3 regions of the Enterococcus massiliensis genome follow, and region 1 is predicted to be linked to each of the others. Evidence: a T-box and tRNA genes for the amino acid it is inferred to sense, from the RefSeq annotation. Region 1 holds a T-box; the other regions hold tRNA genes.

The links. A T-box is a leader RNA that pairs with one kind of tRNA and senses whether it is charged. The one in region 1 lies ahead of leuS (leucine--tRNA ligase), so its partner is inferred to be a tRNA-Leu.
Region 2: it encodes a tRNA-Leu, which carries the amino acid that the T-box ahead of leuS (leucine--tRNA ligase) is inferred to sense. The anticodon was not compared.
Region 3: it encodes a tRNA-Leu, which carries the amino acid that the T-box ahead of leuS (leucine--tRNA ligase) is inferred to sense. The anticodon was not compared.

What each region holds. Positions count from the first base shown of each region.
Region 1 covers NZ_CVRN01000006.1:9,697-16,118, forward strand. Annotated here, with positions in the region: gene BN1875_RS04840 (muramidase family protein) at 1-975, shown strand, start outside; partial or broken gene BN1875_RS04845 (replication initiator protein A) at 1,342-1,599, shown strand; gene BN1875_RS04850 (hypothetical protein) at 2,043-2,588, shown strand; T-box leader at 3,726-3,928, shown strand; gene leuS (leucine--tRNA ligase) at 3,982-6,396, shown strand.
Region 2 covers NZ_CVRN01000004.1:81,929-88,350, reverse strand. Annotated here, with positions in the region: gene BN1875_RS02210 (DUF1048 domain-containing protein) at 1-204, opposite strand, end outside; gene BN1875_RS02205 (PadR family transcriptional regulator) at 206-529, opposite strand; gene BN1875_RS02200 (S41 family peptidase) at 765-2,024, shown strand; gene BN1875_RS02195 (IS1380 family transposase) at 2,199-3,512, shown strand; gene BN1875_RS02190 (DUF4180 domain-containing protein) at 3,724-4,080, shown strand; gene BN1875_RS13605 (hypothetical protein) at 4,116-4,277, shown strand; tRNA gene BN1875_RS02185 (tRNA-Leu) at 4,354-4,435, shown strand; gene BN1875_RS02180 (ISL3 family transposase) at 4,594-5,889, opposite strand; gene BN1875_RS02175 (DUF554 domain-containing protein) at 6,262-6,422, opposite strand, start outside.
Region 3 covers NZ_CVRN01000007.1:966,606-973,027, reverse strand. Annotated here, with positions in the region: gene BN1875_RS11955 (helix-turn-helix domain-containing protein) at 1-237, opposite strand, end outside; gene BN1875_RS11950 (hypothetical protein) at 373-558, shown strand; gene BN1875_RS11945 (pyridoxal phosphate-dependent aminotransferase) at 755-1,972, opposite strand; gene BN1875_RS13750 (hypothetical protein) at 2,074-2,244, opposite strand; tRNA gene BN1875_RS11940 (tRNA-Leu) at 2,303-2,385, shown strand; gene BN1875_RS11935 (methyltransferase family protein) at 2,772-3,305, shown strand; gene BN1875_RS11930 (hypothetical protein) at 3,322-3,606, shown strand; gene BN1875_RS11925 (hypothetical protein) at 3,643-4,413, opposite strand; gene BN1875_RS11920 (glycoside hydrolase family 13 protein) at 4,482-6,281, opposite strand; gene BN1875_RS11915 (glycogen/starch/alpha-glucan phosphorylase) at 6,278-6,422, opposite strand, start outside.

The sequences.
Region 1 (6,422 bases):
TCAGTGTGGTTAATTGCTAATAAATACGGTATTACTATGAATCAATTGATTCAATGGAACAATATCAAGAACAACTTTATCTATCCAGGACAACGGTTAGTGGTGAAAAACGGTGGTTCTAGCAGTTCAAATACCGGCACAGGTTCTAGCAATTCTGGTTCTTCCAGTTCGTCAGGTGCATCAAACAGCAACAATTCCAGCAGTTCAACGACCTATACGGTAAAATCTGGTGATTCAGTGTGGTTGATTGCTAATAAATACGGTATTACTATGAATCAATTGATTCAATGGAACAATATCAAGAACAACTTTATCTATCCAGGGCAACGGCTAGTGGTGAAAAATGGCGGTTCCAGCAGTTCAAATACTGGCACGGGTTCTAGCAATTCCGGTTCTTCCAGTTCGTCAGGTGCGTCAAATAGCAACAATTCCAGCAGTTCGACGTCTTATACGGTGAAATCCGGTGATTCAGTGTGGTTAATCGCCAATAAACACGGCATTACTATGAATCAATTAATTCAATGGAACAATATCAAGAACAACTTTATCTATCCAGGGCAACGACTAGTAGTGAAAAACGGTGGAACCAACAATTCCAGTACAACTACGGGTTCTAGCAGTTCAAGTTCATCCAGTTCCTCCGCCAGCTCCAGTGCTTCAACCGGCGGAACTTATACGGTGAAATCTGGCGATTCCGTCTGGTCGATTGCCAATAAACACGGCATTTCGATGGATCAATTCCGTCAATGGAACAATATCAAAAATGACTTCGTTTATCCGGGGCAAAAAGTAACCGTTAAAAAAGGGGCCACTGCCTCTGCTGCCAGCACGTCCGGTAGCACCTACAAAGTCAAAAGCGGCGACAGTCTATGGACGATTGCACAAAAATACCGATTGACCATCAATCAGCTAAAAAGTTTGAATCAACTGTCTTCCGATACGATTCTGATTGGACAGACATTAAAGGTAAAATAAGTGTCTAGAATTTAGTTAGAGCCAGAAAATTCAATAACATCAATGGTTTGAGAGAGTAGAAGAAAATTCTACTCTCTCTTTTTATCTTAATAGAGATTTATATTGATATTAATCAGCGAATGTCCAGAGTGGTTGGTTGTAGAGGTTCGATTCCTCACTTTTGTATTGAGTTAAATGAATAACTCAGATTCTTTGCTATAAATTTCCCTCAGTATAGTTCCCGCCAATTTAACTATGCTGAAACCGCAGATATTCAAATGACTTTCATTGGAGAATATGGGTTCGACTCCCATTATCTGCTTTAAAAATAAAATGTTTTTCGAGACTTCTTGGCGGGAGTTTTCTTAAGGTGAAAGGGAAATCAATATGGCAGATATTACGATTAACCAACTTGCAACTCAAAATTTTTATCAAATTCCCCAAATATTTATGACACGAACTGAGAGAGAAAGAAACAGTGAAGGAAAGGTCTTACGGAAAATCAGATACACAAGCGATTACACAAAATTATCGACTGATGCAAAACTTGCTTATGGTGCTTTGTACAGTCGATGTCAATTGTTTATACATTCCTATCAACAGGGGAAAAAAGACTATATAGATGAAAGAGGCTCAGTCTTCCTATAAGTGATCAAGTTCTAATTTCTTTTTAAATTGATGTTCTTTAACATAATTTCAACCCGGATAAAAGCCACCTTATATCGATTATTGTCAATTTACAAAGGTTGGGAATAGAAAGTACACTCTTAAAATTAGGAAAATAGAAAGTTGATGCCTTGAAAGATTGATAAGTAAAAATAGTAATTACAATTTAAAAGAAAACACTTTTATGGTAAAATTATACTGAAAAAGTAAAAAAATACATTAATTGGCCGATTATGTAAAAAATGGTAGGAGGAATAGTTTATGAAAATATTAAATACGGCATGATTAGATACGATTAATGGTGTTTATGATATTTAACGGAATGCACTTGGTTTCCCCAAAAATAGTAGAAATATTTATTACGGTCATTAAAAATAAAGTTTGTTTTGAGAAAATAAAAAAATAGAAAGAGTGAATTAGTTATGAAAGATTTGACTAAAAAAATTATGATTGCTAGTATGAGTTTGATGAGCGTTTTAGCCCTTGTTTCTCCTGGAGCTGTTTATGCAGCAGAAGTAGTGAAAGATAGTTCAAAGATATCCGATGTTCAAGAGGTTAATAATTTTGAAAACGGAAATATAGCAGAATTAGAATCAGGGGTATCCGTTGAAATAGATGAAGATAGCGGAATTATTGTAACGAAACATGAAGGAATGGAGCGAGCAAATGTTTCTAAATGGGGAGCCTGGACATACACGAACATTGCTGTAACTACGGGTGTAGCTGCTAACGCTATTAACGCAGCTTTTTATGCAGGTTTAGGGGCTTCAGTTGCAATGTTTGGAATACCTGGATGGGCTATTGGGGGATTATTAACAGGAGCTAGTTGGACTAATCTCGGTTCTTCTCCAGGTAGAGCAGTTGCGAAAAAGTGGGATACAAGTGGGAATGGTTGGATTGGATTTTATATGAGTAAAGGGTACGATGGTGCTGGAAGGCACGTAGCTACACGATATAAAACCAAGTAAATATTGAAAGTTAGAGTGATTAGAATGTATACAAAGTGGAAAAAATATACTGAATATCATCCTTACCTTAGTGTCCTTATAGTTGCTATAGTGGCTAGTTTAATTGGAATTACAGTAGAATATCTGATAAATAGAAATTTTGTAACTGGAGGATTTTGGGTGACTTTGATTCTTGTTGTAGGACAGTTGTTGATAATAAAAAAAAGAAAAAAAAGATAATTTATATGCGATAATAAAGTCTAGATAATGATCCGATATGAATGATTCATGCCAATTCTTGTTGTTATACTACTGCTTTTTATTTTTAAGAAAAAATTGAAAAAGTGTATAAGCGGCTTGAATTTAATGGCATATAACAAAAGTGCGGTAAATTAAGTAGCTCAAGTTTTAGCGACGGTAGCAGGTGCGGAACTTGGCTTTGCAGGTGTAATTACCACCTGTATGAGTAAGGCAAATTCGATCGTTTGGAAATACGCAAGAAAGCGGGTGTTCTTTTTTATTTAATCGAAGTTCTGGATATCACTAAAAAAGAAATAAACGCGTATGCGTAATCTAGCAAAGAAGGAGATTCAATGAACTGATGACTATTTATGATAGAAATCGTATTAATGATGACTTCAAACTATGTTCCCTCAAAACCCTTGAGTTGAATCGTTAACTTTGTTGGTGTAATGTTAACGGGATTATTTCTATTATTACCCTCGGTACAAGGATAAATTTTCTACTATTCTGTTTTCGGTTTAATTTTTTTGTTAGCGTTTATTACCAGTTTTAGAACCACCAGTGAGTTAAGCAGAAGAAAAGTAATAATAGGAGCATTTTTTGGCTGGCAGTGATATACTTTCTCCAGCCTGAGAAAGCTCTTTGGCTGAATATAATAGAGAGCTGTAAGTATTTATAGGCTAGGTGAGAAAAGTATTCATGATAAAGAAGATTTTTACAAATCAAAAGTTTGTAGTAGTCGCTTGTAAGAAAATTCGATCTGTGTATAGCAAAGCTGCGAAAGTTTTAATCGTTTTGATAGAGATATTGATGCTACTAGTTATTAATAATCCTTCCTCAACTAAAATTCCGACAAACACAAAGGTAAAATAATATTTGAATTTCCATGCAATCTTTGATAGTATAGCTATCAATAGCAACACGTTAAAAAGGAATAGTAAAAAGTCATTCGGTAAAGAGAGCACATGGTTGGTGGAAATGTGTACGAAACCTTTTGAACTCGCCTTTTAGTGACAACTGCTGAAAAAAGTAGGCAGCTGCGGCGGCGGTCGTTATCCCGCAAGAGGCTTGCATTCGCAAGTAAAAATAGGTGGTACCACGTAGATTACGTCCTATAAAAAGCAACGGCTTTTTATAGGACTTTTTTTATTATTCTTTAGGAGGCATCGGAATGAATTACGATCACAAAGCAATCGAAAAAAAATGGCAAAAGTTTTGGGCAAAAAACAATGTCTTCAATACCCACGATGACAGCAGCAAGCCAAAGTTCTACGCACTCGATATGTTTCCCTATCCGTCTGGACAAGGGCTGCATGTAGGGCATCCAGAAGGGTATACGGCAACAGATATTTTATCACGGATGAAACGCAGCCAAGGCTTCAGTGTACTGCATCCAATGGGGTGGGATGCCTTTGGTCTGCCAGCAGAACAATATGCGCTGGATACCGGCAATGATCCGGCTGAATTCACGAAAAAAAATATCGAGACCTTTCGTCGTCAAATCAATTCATTAGGCTTTAGCTATGACTGGAATCGAGAAATCAATACTACCGATCCGGAATACTATAAATGGACCCAATGGATCTTTACAAAATTGTACGAAAAAGGATTGGCTTATGAAGCAGAGGTCGCAGTCAACTGGGTGCCAGAATTGGGAACCGTTATTTCCAATGAAGAAGTTATCGATGGCAAAAGTGAACGTGGCGGCTACGATGTGGTTCGAAAACCGATGCGTCAATGGATGCTGAAAATCACCGCCTATGCAGATCGATTGTTGGATGATCTTGAGTTGGTGGATTGGCCTGAAAGCATCAAAGAAATGCAGCGCAATTGGATTGGTCGTTCGGTGGGAGCAAATGTAACCTTTAAAGTTGCCGGCAGTGAAACAGATTTCACTGTATTTACCACCCGTCCGGATACATTGTTTGGTGCAACTTATGCCGTATTGGCACCAGAACTTGAATTGGTGCAAAAAATCACGACAGCCGAACAACGGCCGGCGGTAGAAGCATATATCGCAGAAGCTGCAAAAAAATCTGAATTGAATCGAACAGATTTGGCGAAAGAAAAAACTGGGGTCTTTACCGGTGCGTATGCAGTTAATCCAGTCAATGGCAAAGAAATTCCTATCTGGATTGCCGATTACGTTTTGTCTTCTTACGGAACTGGTGCAATCATGGCGGTTCCTGCTCACGATGAACGGGATTATGAATTTGCGAAAACATTTGGCTTGGAAATTTTGCCTGTGTTGGCTGGTGGTGATGTGGCTCATGCGCCTTATACTGAAGATGGTCTGCACATCAATTCCGGCTTCCTGGATGGCATGAACAAAGAAGAAGCCATTGCGGCTATGACGACTTGGTTGGAAGAAAAAGGCGTTGGGAAAAAAGAAATCAGTTACCGGTTGCGGGACTGGTTGTTTTCACGTCAACGGTATTGGGGAGAACCAATCCCAATCATCCATTGGGAAGACGGCACCACAACGACGGTGCCTGAAGAAGAGCTGCCATTGCGTTTGCCGATTACTAAAAACATCAAACCAAGCGGAACGGGCGAATCACCGTTAGCAAATATTGAAGAATGGATCAATGTCGTCGATCCGGTTACTGGCAAAAAAGGTCGTCGAGAAACCAATACGATGCCGCAATGGGCAGGCAGCTCATGGTATCACTTGCGTTACATCGATCCTCATAATAAAAAAGAATTGGCAAACTTTGAAAAATTGGAACGCTGGCTACCGGTGGATATTTATATCGGCGGTGCGGAACATGCTGTGCTTCATTTGCTTTATGCCCGTTTCTGGCATAAGTTCTTGTATGATATCGGTGTAGTTCCAACCAAAGAACCGTATCAAAAATTATACAATCAAGGGATGATCCTTGGCGGAAATAACGAGAAAATGTCGAAATCTCGTGGCAATGTGGTCAATCCTGACGATGTTGTTGAAAAATATGGGGCAGATACCCTGCGCCTGTATGAAATGTTTATGGGACCATTGGATGCTTCGATTGCTTGGAGCGAAAATGGACTGGAAGGCAGTCGGAAATTCTTGGATCGGGTGTGGCGCCTGGTTGTTGATGAAGAAGGCAAGATGCGGGATCGGATCACTACCTTTAATGATGGCAAGCTGACGAAGGTTTATAATCAAACGGTGAAAAAAGTAACCGAAGATTATGAAAATCTGCATTTTAACACAGCAATTTCTCAATTGATGGTTTTTGTTAATGAAGCCTATAAAGTCGATGCCTTGCCTTATGAATACATCGAAGGCTTCGTGCAATTGCTGGCACCGATTGCTCCCCATATCAGTGAAGAACTTTGGGCAGTCTTGGGCAACGAAGGCGGCATTTCTCATGTTGCTTGGCCAACCTACGATGAATCGGCGTTGGTAGAAGCAGAAATCGAAGTCGTTTTCCAAGTAAACGGCAAAGTACGGGCGAAAGTCAATGTTCCGGCAGATGCGACAAAAGAAGAATTGGAAGAATTGGCAAAAGCTGATTCGCTGGTTCAAGAACATATTGCAGGAAAAACGATCCGTAAAGTTATCGTTGTCCCAAATAAATTGGTAAATATCGTTGCAAATTAAGAAAAAATAAGTATGTTTTGAGACAC
Region 2 (6,422 bases), on a different contig from region 1:
ACGTCCTTCAGCAGCGCCATCGGCAAACAATTGCAGCAAGTCTTCAAAAATTCCCATAAATTCACTGTTGCCAACAAAATTCATCATGTAGTGATCCAGTGCGGTCAGCGCTTTTTCATAATCGTCAGGCAACTGTGCCTTTGCCTTCACATAAGCTTTGTATCTTTTTTTATCGTTACGCATCGATGTATACCAGTTTTTCATATTAATTCTCCCCTTTTAATTCCTGCAAACGGGCCTCTAAAAATGACCACTTCTCCCAAAATTCTGCCAAATAGAGACGTCCAGCTTCATTCAATGTATAAAATTTTCGCGGCGGTCCCATTTCCGATTTGCGTTTTTCAACTGCCAACAAGCCTTTTTTCTCCAACCGTAATAAAACGGTATACACGGTTCCTTCGACGATATCTTCAAAACCCAGATCAACCAAATAATTGGTGATCTCATAGCCGTAGGTCTCACCCTTGGCAATTTTTTGAAGTACGATTCCTTCCAAAACCCCTTTAAGTAATTCCGTTAGTCCTTTCATAACTTTTCCTTTCTCAATTGCTATTTTATCTTGTTATCGTACGTAGTAATACTAGGTAGTCTACAAATAAGAAAACTTTTTTCCACTGGTTGACTTAGGTACTTGTTATCACTAGGTTCTAGTACATATTAATACTATGTAGTGAATTCGTCAAGCAGTTTGTTTGAATTTTTTTAGTTGCCTCCTAAACAACATGCTATAATAAGAAAAACCTTTCTACGATTGGATGATGTCTATGTATGACCAACTAGCGGATGCAATGACTGTTTTTTCAGAGGCCAAGAATATTTTTCCCTATTGGCAAAAGGAGGCCTTGCGCCAATGGGAGGACTGGTTTGAAGGCTTTTTGCCTCAAATTGTTGAGGGAATGTCGGAAAGAGCTTTTTATTTACACCTGATGAAAGGAACCGCCCAATTAAATGATGGCCACACGACTGTTTATCCGCCACAAGCCTTAGCAAGAACGACCTTTTCCCCCATTAGTTTTTGCTGGATTGAGAATCAGTTATGTATTTCAAAGGCCACCGCGGCTTACCAACAATTTCTTTATCAACCGATTCGTTTGATAAACGGCCTGACACCAGAAGACTTCTTGGCAGAAAAAGTCTTGCCGTATTTTTGGCATGAAAAAATTAATTTTGCTTTGCAGGAATTTACTGATTATGCTTTTTTTATTTTGCAGGAAAACTATACGTTAACTTTTACCTCAGAATCGATCGAAATTCCCTTTGAATCGGAGTTTCCAAAATTTGTGGAAAGAAATACTCTCCCGAAAACGGCCAAATGGATTGCAGAAAATTCATCTGCTGCCTTTTATCAACTAGCAGACAAAGCCTATATCCAATTGAAGAATTTTGCTTCAGAAGCAGTCGTTCGCAGTTTTTATGGCCAGCTTCCTTGGCTTTCAAAGCAAACGGCTCTCATTTTTGATCTACGAAACAATCCTGGTGGAAACTCTGGGTATGCCGATCAAATTTGCCAAGCCTTCTTTACTGAAAAGTTCCCCGTTGAGGGGGCCTTTCGCCAAGTCATCGATTTGGAAAAATACGCAAACGGCTCCCAACTTCTTCATCAACAGAAAGAAACATGGGAGGATTCCGAATTAGAGTGCCTGCAAACTTTTCAACATCAGTATTTGGAAAAAAGTGAGGAATACTCCTTTACCCCAGAATATTGTGGAAAATTAGCCGATATGCCGGTAATGATTTTACAAAATGAAGGAACCTATTCTTCTGCAGAAAATTTTTTGATTGCCTTTGATACGCAGCAGCGGGCCACCCTCATCGGAACAGCCAGTGCCGGTTCCACCGGACAACCTGCTTGGATTTCGTTGAAAACGGGCGGTATCTTTCAAATCACAGCAAAAAAAGTTTGTTATCCTGATGGACGTCCCCATCACAATATTGGCGTTTTGCCCCAACGAGTAATCCAAACCGCCCTTGCTGATTACCAGGCCGACCGCGACCCTGCGTTGGAAGAAGCCACGAGAAAATAGTTTTAGAAAGGAAGTTTATCCTGAATAATTCATAGCTTTTTTGAAATGCTATTTAAACATTGTCCTAACGCTGTTTATTGTTTTATTACCCAACACCTTTTGAGTGTACAAAAAGAACCCCAATCTGCTATGGTTAAATCGCCAAAACCTAACCAAAGAAAGGGGTTCTTCTCAATGGCTACATTACAGGAAAAACAAGTAAACTTCAACTCAAAAATGATAGTGTCTAATACAGGAGGAAATCTATCCACAGACGTTGGCTTAATTTTGGTTAAAGAATTTATGGATTCCATCGGCTTTACAAAACTGGCAAAGCAACTCTTAACTTTCAACGAAAATCGTCGCTATTGGATTCATGACAATATTTCTGTTCTGGAACAACTACTTTTTCAGCTCATCGCAGGTTATCCTGCGGATTCTTCTGTCAACATTCTGAGTGAAGACCCAATTTTCCGTTTGGTACTGGCTAAGGAATCCTTGGCCTCACAAGCCTCGCTTTCCCGCTTTTGGAATCGCGTGAGTGAAGAGACAATTGTCCAATTTCAACTCTTAAACCAAGCATTAATCGACAAAGTTCGTTTAAAACGGAACGCTACAGAAATGATCATTGATTTGGATTCCACACATTCGGATACTTTTGGTAACCAAGAAGATGCTAATTTCAATGCCCACTATGGTACGAACGGGTATCATCCGTTAGTAGCGTTTGATGGTCTGACGGGTGATTTTCTCAAAGCAGAACTTCGTTCTGGAAATGTGTACACTTCAAATGGCGTGAAAGAATTTCTGAAACCAATGCTTGAACATTATCAACAGACTCTTCCATGTACGAATATCCTTGTTCGAGGGGATAGTGGTTTCGCGACACCAGAAGTATATGAGACTTGTGAAGCCAATGATAGTTACTATGTTATTCGCCTGAAGGCGAATAGAAATCTAGAAAAAATTGCAGAGAATCTCGTTCTTGTAGGAGATGATCATCCGTGGTATCAACGGGAAGTTCACTATTATTCAACTACCTATCAAGCTGAAAAATGGTCAAAAGAACGACGGATTTGTATCAAATCAACCAGAGAAGCCAATGAATTGTTGTTTCGGCATGAATATTTGGTTACCAATTTTTCCCACAACCTTTTACCTCAAGAGATTTTCGGTATTTACCATAAGCGTGGTATCATGGAGAATTATATCAAGGAAGCCAAAAATGGTTTCTATTTCGATAAAACGGATAGTCCCACTTTTCTGGAAAACCACGCTCGGATGATGATAAGCCTCTTGGCTTACAACTTGGTCAACTTCATGAAAACAATCTGTTTACCTGCGAAAGAAGCAGTTTTCCAAGTAGACACCTTACGTCTTCGCCTTTTCAAAGTGGCTGGTAAGCTAATTCGTAGCGGTCGAAAATTGTTTCTGAAAACGAGCTCTTCCCATGTTTACCAGAACCTGTTCTATTATCTATTGGAAAAAATTCAGCAACTCTGCTGGTAGAACTGGGAGCTAACTGAAATTTTAAAAACTTATTAATTCTAAGGGATATTTGCGCTCAAAAATAAGAAAAATGACTCGTCATTCCTTGAATAGATCATATTTTGAGCTAATAGCGCTAGCGACATTTGAAATGTAATAACGGAAAAAGAAAAACCGATGGTTTTTCAAAATTAATGTTAAAAATCTAGAAGTATGAATAATTCAGGTTTATATGAATACCCGCATTTATCAAGAAAAAAAGGAAAGAATAGTTTTTGCCGAACCCGAAAAAATCATTCAAGATTCGCAGGGTGCATTAGATCTTGCTTTTTCTCTTTCCTTTGCCCATGATACGAATGCTATTATCTTAAAAAAAGAAGCCTTTACGGAGGACTTTTTTGATCTGCGAACCAAATTAGCGGGTGAAATTTTACAAAAATTTGCCCAATACGCTATTCGTTTAGCCATCGTCGGAGATTTCAGCTCCTATACCAGCAAAGCACTGAAGGACTTTATTTACGAGTGCAACCAAGGCACACAGGTTTTCTTCGTTGCTACTGTTGAAGAAGCTGTCACCCGATTGAAATAAGCGGAACTTATTTACTTTTAAAGGAGCTTGCTATGATGAAAATCGAACTATTTATCGGCATTTTCGCCGTTTTGCTGCTAGGTGTCTCCTTCTTCAGCCTGATTGCTCAAGACGTCCTTACGGCGGTGATCACCGGCGTTTTAGGCCTAATTGCTTTTTTCTATTGGTACCAAAAAAGCAAAAACAAAAAACATTGACTAAACACCAAAAAATCTTTGCAAATTTCAGCTATTTCGATTATCCTATAACATGTGGTCTTGAATGAGACGACTTGCGGGAATGGCGGAATGGCAGACGCGTGCGCTTCAGGTGCGTATGAGCTTAGCTCGTGTGGGTTCGACTCCCATTTCCCGCATAGGCAAACCCCTATACAGGCAGCTTTTGATAAGCTGTCTGTATGGGGGTTTTTGGTTAGGATAGGTACTTTTTTGGCTCTTTGTCAATAAGGACTGATGAGTTGTGCAAAATCAAATCTGGGTCAGAATGAACCTCATTCTGGCTCAGATTTTTTTGTTATCTTACATTGATTAATTGATTGATCAAAAAGATTCTAATTCTCATGTTCTCAAATGATTTAAATCCGTAGGATACTCGTTTCATTGTCTTTATGTGGGTATTCTTCGCTTCTATTTTTCCATTGGAATAAGGATAGATCATCGCGTTGGTGATGCCTTCTTCATAGGTCAGAAGGTTTTGAAGCTTCTCCCGAAAGCCGTCATCTAATGTTTCGGGAAGTTCTGCCAATAAGGAGAAAAACAAGTCAGGGTCTTTGTCTCGAAAGGTTTCAACTAATTCATGAAAAATGGGATATGCCTCCTTAAGGGGCGTGGAAAAGCCAAGCAATCGATCGATCATCATCGCTTCAGTAAGAAACGGGTATTTTGGCGCTCGGAAACTTTTCCATGTTTTGTATTCATAATGGTTAATGTTTGCACGATTTTTTAGCAAAAAGCGCCAGTTCTTTTTCAGTTTTTCTGCTTGGCTTTTCTGTCCTGCTTTACGAAGTTCATTCATTTCACGGATACGCAACTCATTGAACGCCTGATTCATGTGTTTGACAATATGAAACCGATCAATCACTACTTTCGCATTTGGTAGAACACGTTTGGTGAGCTGGAAGTAGGCGGCGTTCATGTCTGTAACTAAGAATTCTACTTCTTCTGGATTGGTACAGCCTAAGAAATAGCTTGTTAATCGAGGCAATTTACGCGTAGGCAAGACATCAATTAATTTTCCTGTTTCGCCATCTGCACAAATAAAACTCATTTTATCTTCTATGGAAGTGTGCGAACGAAATTCATCAACCATCAATACTCTGGGGAGAATCTTCTTAGATTGCTTTGGTAAATAGCTTTTAAACTTTTTCAATGTACGAATAACGGTGGTCAAAGATACCTGACAGCTTTTCGCAATAAAAGATAAAGATACTTTTTCAGTCAGTAAAGAAGCAATTTTATATCTAACATGATCTGCGATTGAATGTCTGGGTCGGACAAAATAACTTTGAGCAGTCCAATGGGTTCGACAGTTCTTACAGGTATAGCGCTGCTTTTTTAGGCGCATAACCATTGGCATATGATTGTATTGTTCAAAACGGACAATAGTTTCCTTTTTTCCATTTTTCACTATAATTGCTTTCCCGTTTCCATCTACCACAGTAGAACCACAACTTCTACAAGCACGAGGAGCAGGCGAGAGAACAGCATCGACGATTAACGTCTTTTCCTTCTGAAAGGTCTCGTAAGAGACCTCTTTAATCATCAAATCTTTATCTATTATTCTCAGCATTTTTTTGATAGAATCATTCATATAGCATATCGTCCTCTCAGTCTGTTTATTTTGTGGTGATTTAATCATACTAGAGAACGATATGTTTTTTAATACCTAAAATGAAAATGGGACTGAAGAATCAATTCTGATTCATCAGTCCCATAAATTATAGAGCCACTTTTTTCAGTTCAAGAACCCAATACAAAATCGTTCCTCTTCAATGAGAAACTTATTTTAACAGCTAGCAAATTACTTCTTGAATTCTTCTAAAATGATTTTATTCTTCTCATTAATTCTATAACAGAAAATTTCCCTATACCCCTCTTCCACTTGATTGAACCCTCAAAATAACAAAGCTTGAAACTGAGATCATGCGGCTACAAAACAGTCCTGCGAACAGATTACCATTGTTTAGAAGGAATAATACTTTAGCATCAAAAAGAAAACCAAAATAATCAAACTAGGTAAAAAATTAGATACACGAATATTGGTCAGTTTAATAAGATTTAATCCAATCGCAATAATCAGAAGTCCACCGATCTGACTGATTCCTGCCACTAAAATAGTCAATA
Region 3 (6,422 bases), on a different contig from region 1:
TAAAATTTGTTGGCTTTTTTGAATATCATAGCGATGAAACAACATAACCTGATCAATAGTCACGTTCAAACGTTCACATAATTGTTGCATCACCAAAACATTAGGTAATTCTTCATTATTTTCGATACGACTCAAAACACTTTGAGAACAGATATCCTGACTAAGCATTTTTTGCGATAACTGCCGCTCTTTGCGAATTTCCCGAATGACCCCGCCAAATGAAAATTTTTCCGCCATAAAACTCACCTTTTTTATATGCTAATTCGCATTATCATTATTGTTTAGTTTATCACATAATACAAAAAGAACACTAACTACCCTCTCAAGAAATCATGATTTTTTTTCGATTAATATATAGTAGGAGTTGATTACATGAGTGAAGCGCTGGTTACGTTTAAATGGAAGCACCGATTATTTAAAGGCCGGATCGAAAAGGAATATGAAAATTCTTTTTTAATCAATGTTGCTGAACCTTCCTGTGAAGAAATCACAGAAAAATTTGCAAATCGGCTGATTGTCAGCAAAAAAGATTGTGAACCTTCCCCGATATTACCTTAACAAAACGATAGCTGCTTCTTCTGGTTGCTTCTTGTAGCTATTTTTTCTCGTATTCTTATTTGTCAAAATAACAAACGGGACCTATTTTTGTCTACTAATACGATTTTTATTTCATTAATTTATCATTTAACATAAAAAACAGCATTCTCCAACACAGGGGCCGAAAGAAGTCCTCAGTTGGAAAATGCTGTTTTGCTTATTTTTGTTGATAGATAGCCAAAAATTCTCGCATTTTAGCCGTCGTCCATTTTAAGTCGTCCATTTTTGGTAAATAAACGAGACGAAAATGATCCGGTGCTTCCCAGTTGAAGCCGCCGCCATGAACCAGCAAAATTTTATGCTGATGCAAGAAATCCAGAACAAATTGTTCATCATTCGTAATATTAAACCTTTTGGTATCGATTTTCGGGAAAATATAAAAGGCTGCTTTCGGTTTCACTGCGGATAAACCAGGAATATCATTGATTGCTTTGTAAATATATTCCCTTTGCTCATAAATACGTCCCCCGGGCAACAGCAAGTCATCCACACTTTGATACCCACCTAGAGCCGTTTGAATGATTTGTTGGGAAAGAACATTTGAGCATAAGCGCATTGAAGACAGCATATTCAAACCTTCAATATAATCTTTTGCGTGGGCTTTGTTTCCGCTCAACACCATCCAGCCAACTCGAAAACCGGCTACACGATGAGATTTAGATAATCCATTCAAAGTAACGACAAAACGATCAGGTGCTAACGTAGCAATTGGGATATGTTGACGTCCATCCATCACCAATCGATCATAGATTTCATCAGAAAAAATAATCAAATCATTTTCTCTGGCGATCTCCACGATGCCTTCCAAAATTTCTTTTGGATACAATGCTCCTGTAGGATTATTGGGATTGATAATAATGATTGCTTTCGTTTTATCCGTGACCTTCGAACGAATATCGGCAAGATCTGGATACCATTCACTTTGTTCATCACAAATATAATGAACCGGTTTTCCTCCAGCTAAAGAAACAGAAGCGGTCCATAATGGGTAATCTGGAGCAGGTACAAGAATTTCATCGCCATTGTTACACAACCCCTGCATACACAGGGTAATCAATTCACTGACGCCGTTTCCAGTATAAATATCATTGATAGTGACATTAGGAAATTTCTTTAACTGACAATATTGCTCGATTGCTTTGCGGGCAGCAAAAATTCCTTTCGAATCTGAATAGCCTTCTGAATCACGGACGTTCATAATCAAATCTCGAATGATTTCATTCGGTGCCTCAAACCCAAAAGGAGCCGGATTTCCAGTATTCAGCTTTAAAATACTGATTCCTTCCTCCTGCATTCGTTCTGCTTCTTCCAAAACCGGTCCTCGAACATCATAGCTGACGCCTTCAAGCTTATTTGATTTTGCAAAATTTTTCATCTTATCGGTTGTCTCCTTCAGCAATGGTATTTCTTATAACAGTAATTGAAGAAAGCCAAAATTACAATCCTTCGATTCTTCTTTTCAAAAAAGTTTTACTTCTATTCATCCTTTTGATACATCGTTATCAGATTAGCTAGCCAGTCCATGGCAATCCCGATAATTACCCCTAAAAACAAGCCAAACATCAAATTTTCTTTTGCCAGACCAATTAAGATTCCAACAACTATTCCTAACCCGGCAAACGTGCCGTCAAATTTTTTTCCATCCAAAAAAAACACCTCTTGACAAAAAAAATAATCTTGATATGATACTATTGTTGCAAAACTTGCGGTCGTGGCGGAATGGCAGACGCGCTGCCTTGAGGGGGCAGTGGGAGAAATCCCGTGGAAGTTCGAGTCTTCTCGGCCGCATACTTTTTTAAAGTAGAACGTTTCTTTCTCTTTATGTTTTCATTCATACAGTAGAAAATAACTAATTTGATAACAGCACATCTATACCTTTTTGCTTTCCACCAAAATAAAAAAATGATAAAATAACAAAGTAAGAGTAACAGATTTAAGCAGAAGATTCTTCCCCAAGACTTCGCTATCTGTTACTCTTTTTAAAAGTGATGTCTGTTGACTACTCAATAGTATAAAAGTTGTTCGATTATTGCAAGCAATAATCATTGTTTTTTGAGATGATTTTCATTAAAACTCGTTTCTTTTCCTAGAGTACCGGCTTTCTCTTGTAGCTTGGATATCTGCATTTCGCAGCAAGCTATGATAAGATAAAAGAAAGATTGGGAGGAATGACGATGAATGCGGGACTTCTACTGATACCACTTTTATTTATTCGGTTTATACTCTTGGGCTTATTGAACAAAGATGCCTTAAAGCGAGCGGCTTTCTTTCCTCCGATGAAGGGACTTGAAGAAATCTTTTATCTTCTTTATCAGCTGGCTACGCTCTTTATTTTTATTTACCTCTTCTTTTTAACCATTCATTTGGATGACTGGGTCAGTTTTGTCGGATTATCTACTTATGTATTAGGCTGTCTCTTATTACTCATGGCAACAATCACCTTTGCAGAAAAAAAGCAGTTAATAACAACCGGGTTGTTTCGTCTTTCCCGTAATCCAATGTATCTTGGGTACTTTATTTATTTTCTTGGCTGTGTTTTTCTCACTCGTTCGTGGGTTTTGTTTTTTTCGTTACTTCTCTTTCAATTTGCCGCCCACTGGATTATCTTATCGGAAGAACGTTGGTGTGAAGAGACCTTTGGCTTAGATTACCTCACCTACAAAAAGAAGGTTCCCCGCTATTTTTTATATGGAAAAGCAAAAAATTAACTAGCAGGAGGCGCTTATGCGAGCCAGTGAATTATTGACGACACTGTCTTTAAATCCCAAAAATGAGGATTACATTGGGATTTATTTTATGAAAAAAAACGTGATTCCCTTTACCACGATCAAAATAGACCAAGAGGGGCAACTGATTTTCTTTTCTGAAAAAGGAAAAGCCCCTCTTTCTATGAAAGAATTGCTACTAACCTTAATGAAAAATAAGCGACGGCAGCTGTTGTTTTGGGATGGAACGACTACTAAAAAAATTTATGGTATTCGAGAAGAAAACAATAAAATTGTCGTTTAAAAAGCCCGCGAAAATTCGCGGGCTTTTTACTCATATTTATTTGAAATAGCCGCTGCGACCCAATTCTTGTTCTCCATCCTCGATCAATCCTTTTAGTGAGCGATCCAAAACAGAACGTTTTTTCTCTTCTTTGGAAGTTCGGCGGTATTGCCCACGGGTCATGGTCACCTCAGAATGGTTGAATTTTCGCACGCTGGGGTCCAAATCATTTTTTTCCTGATAAGCTGTCGGTTCTGTATCAAAAAGCAAATAGCTCTCGCGCGGTTTATTCATCGACTGAAGCAATTCGTCTTCTGGAACATCACTTTGCTTTTGATCAGGAATAATCGAAGCCGGAATATATTTCGGTACAAAATAAGAGCGTCCAGAATATTCTCGTTTCACGGTGCTTTCCATTTTTTCCTGCGGTTTAGTTTTAACTTTATACGTGGATCGGCGATGGTCCTCTCCAAACAGAGAGGTTTTACCGGTCAAACTAGGTTCAGGAGCTTGCTTTTTCCCATAATCCGGTAAATTTTCCCGATGCTTCTTTAACTCTTCTTGCTGACGAACAGAATGCCCTTGTTTTTCAGCCGTCATTTTTCGTGACCGTCGCAATGTTCGATCTGGATTATGAACCTCTGGATAGTCACTTTGCGAAGACTGATAGCCCCGATTGCTCTCATGATTATCTGGAATTTTGGTTAAAATCCAATCATCCGTCTTAGAAAGCTGCCGTTTGTTTTCCCGTTGTATTTTGACCCCTTCCTCATCTGAATATGCTGGAAAGCGGTAATGTTTGCGTTTGATTTCTAAAAAATTGCCCATCCTTGTTCATCCTTTTGTCAGACTTTTCTCCATCATACCACAAAAAAAGTTCGTTGCCATTTACTTTGCTAGAAACTTCCTGAAAAGATTTGCGCCGTCTTACTGACAATAAGTTGATGATCGATAGCCTGTAATTGTGAAAGCGAAAAAGGCAACGTCCGGGTCGTTTTCAGTTCATTCACATGGATGGATTGATCGAATTCAGTTGGATTGACCACCAACAAAAGATAGTCAGCAGTATCAAATCGGAGAATCAGCAGCAAATTATGACAAAACAACACCTGTAATCCCCCCTGAGACAACAAAGGGGTTTCCTTTCGCAGCTGAAGCCATTTATAACAACTTTCATAACAACTCGTATCGATTTCCTCCCAAGGGAAAAATTTGCGATTTTCTGGATCGGTTCCCCCAGTCAATCCCGCTTCATCTCCATAATAAATACAAGGAATTCCCGGAAAAAACACCAGTAGAGCAAAAGCCAGTGAAACTTTTTGTTTATCGTTTTCTAATTCTGTAAGCAGTCGCACCGTGTCATGGGTTCCAAGGTTATTCAACGCCTGATAAAAAAAGTCTGGCGGATAATTTTCCTGTAATTGCGTCACGGCTTCAGCTGTTTGTTGGGGAGAACTCTTTCCCTTCAAAAAATTGAGCATTGCTGCCCGCATCGGATAGTTCATCACTCCCTGCAAATGATTTCCCAAAGCATATTCTCTTCGCTGACCATAGGAAATCTTATTTGAGGCATCCTCCCAAACTTCACCGATTAAAAGACGTTCCTCATATTTTTCTAAATTTTTGCGAATCCCACGAATAAATGTTTCCGGCAATTCATCGGCGACATCTAGCCGCCAACCGTCAACGCCCAAACGATTCCACTTATCTAACACGCCATTTTCACCATAAATAAATTGCTGAAAATCAAGATTTGTTTTATCAATTTCCGGTAAGTCAGTGATTCCCCACCAAGACTTGTATTTTTCTGGGTATGAATCAAACTTGAACCAGGAAAAATAAGGACTCGCAGTTGACTGATAGGCACCTTCTTTTTCACCGTATGCCCCATCAAAATTGAAATAGCGGCTGTTTTTCCCCACATGACTGAATACGCCATCTAGCACCAGATGCATGTTGTTTTTGCGCAATGTATTAATCAACTGAACAAATTCTTCCTCGGTTCCCAGCATACTGTCGATTTTCAGATAATCGCCCGTATCATAGCGATGGTTGCTACGGGCTTCAAAAATCGGATTAAGATACAGCCCGGTAATTCCCATTTTTTTAAGATAAGGAAGTTTTTCAATGATTCCTTGCAGATTTCCCCCGAAAAAATCCCACCGTAAAATTTCTCCTTCCTCATCCTTCACGTACAACGGAGCATCCTTTGTTGTTCCGTATAAAAAAGAATTTGGTTTCGGTGCATTGACTTGCTGATTCGGATTTCCATTGAAAAAACGATCAGGGAAAATTTGATAAAAAATCGCTTCTCGGTACCATTTAGGGGATTTATCTTCCACATAACAAGTCACTTGATAGTCAGAAATCGCTGATGCCTCTTTCACACAACAGCTTTCTCCGGCTGTATTTTTACCGTAATACAGTAGATCTTCTCCTTGAAACTGAATCTCAAAATGATAGAAATACAACCCTTTTCCTTCGTTGAAAAAAAACTCGTATTGGTATTCCGGAGAGCCAAAATTTTCAAGTTGAATACGATGGGCAGCGTGATAATCTTTATGGATAACCAAAAAAGCTGCTTCAACGTTGGGTTCCTTGATTGTTAAAGAAAATTTGACAAAGGCTTTTTCCACTACCGCACCAAAAGGATCTTTATGCTGAATCAGCCAAGGGTCATAATAAATCTGTTTCATGCGTTTTCTCCACCACTTTTTGTTGGATTTATCTGCCAAATATCCTCTGCGTATCGTTGAACCGTCTCATCTGCTGAAAAACGACCCGCATTGGCGATATTGATCAAGCTTTTTCGTTGCCACAAAGTTTGATCCTGATAC